3 regions of the Acidovorax sp. GW821-FHT09B03 genome follow, and region 2 is predicted to be linked to each of the others. Evidence: predicted binding sites of a transcription regulator. Region 2 holds the regulator's gene; each other region holds the start of a gene.

Region 1 (2,196 bases), on a different contig from region 2:
ATGGCGGCAGCGCAGCTCAGCAGCCACATGAGCCCCGCCATCAGCGACAGTGTGCGTGCCTCCTGCGCCAGGGGCTGGAAGAAATGCTGGTTGTTGAGCCCTGCAAAGACGATGAACGGCCAGCCCTGCACTTCACGGTAGGCGACCGTCCGCTCCACTCCATCGGTCGCAGAAGCGGCCGTGTAGACGCCGGATGAAGGCTTGATCGCCAGGGTAGCCCGCAGCTCATCGGAGACCTGGGTCGATCCAATCTCGACATGGACCTCGTTCCCGGGCGACATCCATGCCACGAAACGCAGATCCCGCGTCCGGAGCGTGATGGCGTCGCGCTCACCCAGCTCGTAGCCGTGGAACATCTGTGCAAAGTGGTCCACCCGGATGGTCGCGTACAGGACCCCCGCGAACTGACCATTCACGCGCAGGGGGCGTGCGATGACGATCACCCAGTTGCCTGAGACCTGCGAGACCACGGGTCGGGAAACGATGGGATCGCCCGATACGGACTGGCTGGCCTGCTGGAAGAATTCCCGGCCAGCGATGGACGGTACCATCGCCCCTCCCACCTGATTGCCCCACCGCACGGCGCCCTTCTCATCCGCCAGTCGAAAGCCTTCGGCGCCCCGGAGCAGGTGGCGCCGCTCATCGAGCAGGCGCTGGATGTCGTCGCCCGCCACACGCGAGCCAAATCCGCTGCGCAGGAGGTCATCCATCGTCATCCTGAGCACGGCATCGATCAGGCCCAGCTCGGAGCCCACGTTGGCACCGGTGATCGCCACCAGGCTTTCCGCCGTGGTGCGGGCTCGCTCTTCGTGGTTCTGCCGCGAAGAGGACAGCACCCACAGAACCAGGCCACACAGCAGCGCCGCAAGCAGGGCACTGGCGCCCGTCAGCAATGCCCCCAGCCGGCGGCCGGGTTGCTCGGCGCGCAGGGGCATGGGTGGGGAATTCTCGGCCATGGACCATGCTAGCTCAAGCCGGGGTCCCGAAATACCGGGCCTTCCCCTGTCCCCACCGGATTGCCGCTGCAAGAGGGCGCGCGCGCCGTTGATGCACATCAAGGAGCCCAGCGGCCAGCGGTGGTCCACTCATCGCCAAGCCCGGCCTCCCTCGCCGGGCATGCAAGCGCCTTTTTACCAATGGAGAAATCGACAATGACGACCAGGATGATGATGAAGAGTTCCGCCGCCCTGCTGCTGACCGCCCTGCTCGCCGGTCCGGCGCTGGCCGCCACCTGCGACGTGGAGATCGAAGGCAACGATGCCATGCAGTTCAACAAGCAGAGCATCGCCGTGCCTGCCAGCTGCAAGCAGTTCACCGTGAAGCTCAAGCACGTGGGCAAGCTGCCCAAGACGGCCATGGGCCACAACTGGGTGCTGACCAAGGCGGCCGACGCCCAGGGCGTGGCTGCCGATGGCATGGCGGCCGGTGTGGACAAGGCCTACGTCAAGGCCGGGGATACCCGCGTGATCGCGCACACCAAGGTCATCGGCGGTGGCGAGGCCGACGCGGTGGGCTTCGACGTGGCCAGGCTCAAGGCAGGAGAGGCCTACGCCTGGTTCTGCTCCTTCCCGGGCCATTCCAGCCTGATGAAGGGCACGCTGACGCTGGCCAGGTAAGGCCCCCCAACCCGGGCGCATCCAGCCAACGCGCGACAGGCAGGCGAGAATCGGGGGCAGAACCCGAAGAAAGTCGCCCATGAGCATCGTCGTCTACTGGCTGGAAGCACCCGGCACTCCCGCCATGCAGGTCTTCGACCCGGGCCAGCTGATGCCGGCCCTGCAGTTCTGCGAAGACAAGCGCAAGGCCGGCAAGCGCCATGTGAGCCTTTCCAGCGAACTCAGCGAGAGCGTGGGGCGTGCCGGGGTGAGCACGGTGCAAGCCCGGCTCCTGCCCGATGGTTCGCCCTACGACTGGACCAAGTCCCACCGTGGCGCCGGACCCGAGCCCACAGGCGGCACGGGTTGATGTCCGAAACGGGGGCACCGTCCCTGCCTCTGCGCCCGCCCCTGCTCGACCAGGTGCTGCGCACGGCTGCACGCCGCTACCGGCTGCCTGCAGAGCCTGAGGCAGGACCCCAGGCCGGCCCCACGGCCGCCATGGCCCTGGCCCTCGAACAGGTGCGCCGGGCCCGGGCCGGCGCGCAGCGCCCCGATGCGGCCACGCGGCAGTCGTTCCTGGAGGCCCTGGCCCACCTGA
Region 2 (2,196 bases):
GGCGGCCTATGGGCACACGCCGGGCCACACCCTGTTCGAGCTCAAGTCCGCCGGCCAGAACTTCTTTTACGTGGCCGACCTGACCAATGTGCCGGCCCTGTTCGCACGCAACCCCGACTGGGCCGTGACCTTCGACATGGATGCCGAGGCCGCGCGCAAGGTGCGGCGCGAGGTGTTCCAGCGCATTACTGCCAGCAGGGCCATGCTGGGGGGCTTCCACTTCCCGTTCCCGGCATTCGGGCGCATGGCTGCATCGGGCAATGGCTATGCCTTCCAGCCCGCAGCCTGAGGCGGTCGTTGGCCGGCGCGCCCTGCTGGGCGCAGGGCTGGCGTGGACCACGCTGCATGCCTGGGCCGCCCAGGACTCCGACGCCGATGCCCTGCTGCGCAAGGGCGGGGTGGTGGCTGCGTTCCGCCATGCGCTGGCACCGGGCACCTTCGATCCACCGGGGTTTCGCCTGGGCGATTGCGGCACGCAGCGCAACCTCAGCGAAGAAGGGCGCGAGCAGGCACGGCGCACCGGGGTGTGGTTCAGGGAGCGCCAGTTGCAGCCGTCCAAGGTGCTTTCGAGCCCCTGGTGCCGCTGCATCGACAGTGCTACTCTGGCATTTGCCGCGCCCCAGGTGTGGCCCGCGCTGGGTTCGCCGCGCGGCGCGCCGGAGACTACCGGTGCCAGCCATCTGCGCGAGCTGCGCCAGGCGCTGGTGGCCGCGTCGGCACGGCGCGGTGGCTTCGAGGCCTGGTTCACCCACATGTTCGTGCTGTCCGATCTGGCCAGCACCAACACCAGCTCGGGCGAGGCGCTGATCCTGCGGGCCGACCGCAGCGGCAAGACCGAGGTGCTGGCCCGCCTGCAGGTCCAGGGCTGATGTTTTAGCTACACGTCTGCGAGTTCACGATGCGCTTGAGCGCGTCCGTATCCAGGATGCGCACATGGCGCTGCTTGACCTCGACGATGCCGTCCTCGGCGAACTTCGAGAAGGTGCGGCTCACGGTTTCGAGCTTGAGGCCCAGGTAGCTGCCGATCTCCTCGCGCGTCATGCGCAGCACCAGCTCGGACTGCGAGAAACCGCGTGCATGCAGGCGTTGCACCAGGTTCAGCAGGAAGGCCGCCAGGCGCTCCTCGGCGCGCATGCTGCCCAGCAGCAGCATGACGCCGTGCTCGCGCACGATCTCGCGGCTCATGATCTTGTGCACGTGGTGCTGCAGGGCCGTGACCTCGCGCGAGAGTTCCTCGATGCGGTCGAAGGGCATCACGCAGACCTCGGCATCCTCCAGCGCCACGGCGTCGCAGGTGTGGTGGTCGTTGACGATGCCGTCCAGCCCGATGATCTCTCCCGCCATCTGAAAGCCCGTCACCTGGTCGCGCCCATCCTCGGTGGCCACGCAGGTCTTGAAGAAGCCGGTGCGGATGGCGTACAGCGAGGTGAAGGTCTCGCCGTTGCGAAACAGCGTGCCGCCGCGCTTGACCTTGCGCCGCGTGGCCACGATCTCGTCGATGCGTTCCAACTGGGCGTCGTTCAGGCCCACGGGCATGCACAGCTCGCGCAGGTTGCAGTTGGAGCAGGCGACTTTGATGGTGAGCGGGTTCATGGGCGCAGCAGCTGTTGGAGGTTGCGAACGGATCGCATCCGGCGAAAGGAGCGTGGTGGTGGCTGACATGCATCAAATTGTGGGCCCTGTGGGCCTCGCAACACTTGATCCAGGTCAAGGACGGGGGCGTAGGCCTGCGGCAAAGTGCATATCCAACAAGGAAACGCTCCCCATGACCGCTGTGACGCCCGAACTCCTGACCCGTTTCGACGTGCCGGGCCCCCGCTATACCTCCTACCCCACGGCCGACCGTTTCGTCGAGGCTTTTGGCGAAAGCGACTATGTGCTGGCCCTGGCCCAGCGCAAGGCGGGCACGCCGGGCAAGGCGCTGCCGCTGTCGCTGTATGTGCACATTCCGTTCTGCGAGTCGCTGTGCTACTACTGCGCCTGCAACAAGATCATCACCAAACACCACGACCGGGGCGACGTGTACCTGCGCTACCTGGCGCGCGAGGTGGAGCTGCACACGGCCCACTGCGGCACGGGCCAGGTGGTGAGCCAGCTGCACCTGGGCGGGGGCACGCCCACTTTCTTGTCGGACGACAAGCTGCGCGAACTGATGGCGGTGCTCAAGCGCAGCTTCACGTTTGCACCGGGCGGCGA
Region 3 (2,196 bases), on a different contig from region 2:
GCGGATGCGATGGCCATCGCCGGTTCTGCCGGGATAGACGCAGACTCCATCTTGGCCGAGATTCCCGGGGTCCGGCTCGGCGAGACAGTAGCCATCCAGGCCCGTGAATGGAGGGCAGACCTGATTGTTTTGGGGACCCACGGCCGCAAGGGCCTGGGAAGGGTTCTGCTGGGAAGCGGTGCCGAGCAGATTATGCGGACGGCCCCGGTCCCTGTCCTCGTCGTTCGCGGCGACGAATAGAGCGTCCGCACCAGGCGATTCTCCTCATGCGGCAGACGCCCGCTGACAAGCAGGCCATTGCGCATGCGGCCCTTCAACCATCAATGAAAGAGCTGTGAGCCGGCAGGCTGACACGGTCCAAGCAAATTCGCTTCTTGGGGCACTCCATCGCTTGGAAGGCCGGCGACCCAACTGTGGTGCCGACAAGGTATCAGTGGGCCATCAATACGGGCAATGTCATCGCGTTCAATACGGATCTGGTGGCGCCCCCCATGATCCATTCGCGAGATCGACTATGTCCATAACACCCCATGACGAGAAGGTCTGCACCCACGTCAGCACACGAAGAGAGAATGCTTTCACCAACTTCGCCATCGCCACCTTGGATGTCACGGTAATTCGCTTTGATGCCATGGGCTTGAAGATAGCCGGCCAAGAACGGATTCCTGGTTTGCTCCGATGCGCTGCCGGTAACGACCAGCACGTGCTTGGCGTGCTGTAACCAAGGCAGGGAGGCGGCAAGTGCGCGAGAGGCTTGCGGCGTTTCCTTCCAGGCAACCACCACGGAATCTCCCACAGAGTCGACGCGTCCCACCCGAGGCAAGATCAATGCAGGCCGTCCCGACTCAACCAGGACACTTGGCAGAAAATCCGAGGGCAGCAGGCCAGCCGCAGGATCATCTTCTTCACGCTGCCCCATGACCAAAAGGTCGACATAGAGTGCCCTCCTGGCAAAACCCCATGGTCCTTCGGGCAAAGGTTCCGCCCAGCGCATTCTGGCTGAATTTTGACCAAACTCATCGAATAGCCTGCGCGCTTTACGCAAGCAGTCATCGTCGGATTCATGTGCATGCTTGAGGACTGCAGTAGCGCCCCCGAGAGCGTACGGATACAGCATCACGGCGGAAAGCATGCATGGCTGTGCGATCACAGATGCATCGAACTTTTCGGCCAGATGTCTCGCCACTCCGATGCGCTCGCCGGCCTTTGCGGAGCTATCAACGTGCAGCAGAATTGACTTCATGTTTTGCATGGCTACCCTTCAGGAATTGACCAGGTACAGCCACGGTATACGGCCTCGCTCAATCACCCTTGATCTGCATCAGCTCCGGATCATGCCCCGCATTCCAAACAAGGCTGGCGGCCGCCCTTTTCCGAGGGCACGATACTGGAGGCCATCCCATCAAAGCCGGCTGCAGCATCGGCATCTCGATCTACAAGGCATTGAGCGGTATGCGCAGGTAAGCCACGCCGTTGTCGTCCTTGGGCGGCAGGTCGCCAGCGCGGATGTTGACCTGCACCGAGGGCAGGATCAGCACCGGCATCTCCAGCGTGGCGTCGCGGCGCATGCGCATGGCGGCGAATTCATCCTCGCCCACGCCGTCGTGCACGTGGATGTTGTGCGCGCGCTGCGCGGCCACCGTGGTCTGCCAGGCGGGCTCGCGGCCGGCGGGCGGGTAGTCGTGGCACATGAACAGGCGCGTCTCGGGCGGCAGGGCCAGCAGCCGGCGGATGGACTGGTACAGCGTGTGCGCGTTGCCGCCCGGAAAGTCGCAACGCGCCGTGCCCACATCGGGCATGAACAGGGTGTCGCCCACGAACACGGCGTCGCCCACCTGGTAGGCCATGCAGGCCGGGGTGTGGCCCGGCACCGCCAGGGCCTGCGCGTGCAGGCTGCCGATGCGGAACGCCTCGCCATCGGCGAACAGGTGGTCGAACTGCGCACCGTCGGCATGAAAGCCCGGCTCCAGGTGGAAGATGCCCTTGAACACCTCCTGCACCTGGGTGATGGCGGCGCCAATGGCGATCTGCCCGCCCAGCACCTCGCGCAGGTGGTGCGCGGCCGTGAGGTGGTCGGCATGGGCATGGGTTTCCAGAATCCACTGCACCGTGAGGCGCTGCGCGCGCACGAAGTCGACCACCTTGCCGGCCGATGCGGTGCGGGTGCGGCCGGCCTTGGGGTCGTAGTCGAGCACC

The links. The regulator FNR, encoded in region 2, switches genes on or off when oxygen is low (the NO sensors DNR and NnrR bind a similar motif). The targets are predictions, from matches to a motif close to TTGATNNNNATCAA.
Region 1: a site for FNR is predicted at 1,045-1,058, ahead of azu (azurin). Genes of this name have one in related genera too.
Region 3: a site for FNR is predicted at 1,312-1,325, ahead of AC07PA_RS26430 (universal stress protein). Genes of this name have one in related genera too.

What each region holds. Positions count from the first base shown of each region.
Region 1 covers NZ_JBWKPP010000010.1:93,842-96,037, forward strand. Annotated here, with positions in the region: gene AC07PA_RS18700 (diguanylate cyclase domain-containing protein) at 1-956, opposite strand, end outside; gene azu (azurin) at 1,152-1,616, shown strand; gene AC07PA_RS18710 (hypothetical protein) at 1,696-1,965, shown strand; gene AC07PA_RS18715 (3-deoxy-D-arabino-heptulosonate 7-phosphate synthase) at 1,965-2,196, shown strand, end outside.
Region 2 covers NZ_JBWKPP010000018.1:45,426-47,621, forward strand. Annotated here, with positions in the region: gene AC07PA_RS25640 (MBL fold metallo-hydrolase) at 1-289, shown strand, start outside; gene AC07PA_RS25645 (histidine phosphatase family protein) at 261-869, shown strand; gene fnr (fumarate/nitrate reduction transcriptional regulator Fnr) at 874-1,593, opposite strand; gene hemN (oxygen-independent coproporphyrinogen III oxidase) at 1,766-2,196, shown strand, end outside.
Region 3 covers NZ_JBWKPP010000019.1:52,550-54,745, forward strand. Annotated here, with positions in the region: gene AC07PA_RS26425 (universal stress protein) at 1-240, shown strand, start outside; gene AC07PA_RS26430 (universal stress protein) at 431-1,252, opposite strand; gene AC07PA_RS26435 (MBL fold metallo-hydrolase) at 1,434-2,196, opposite strand, start outside.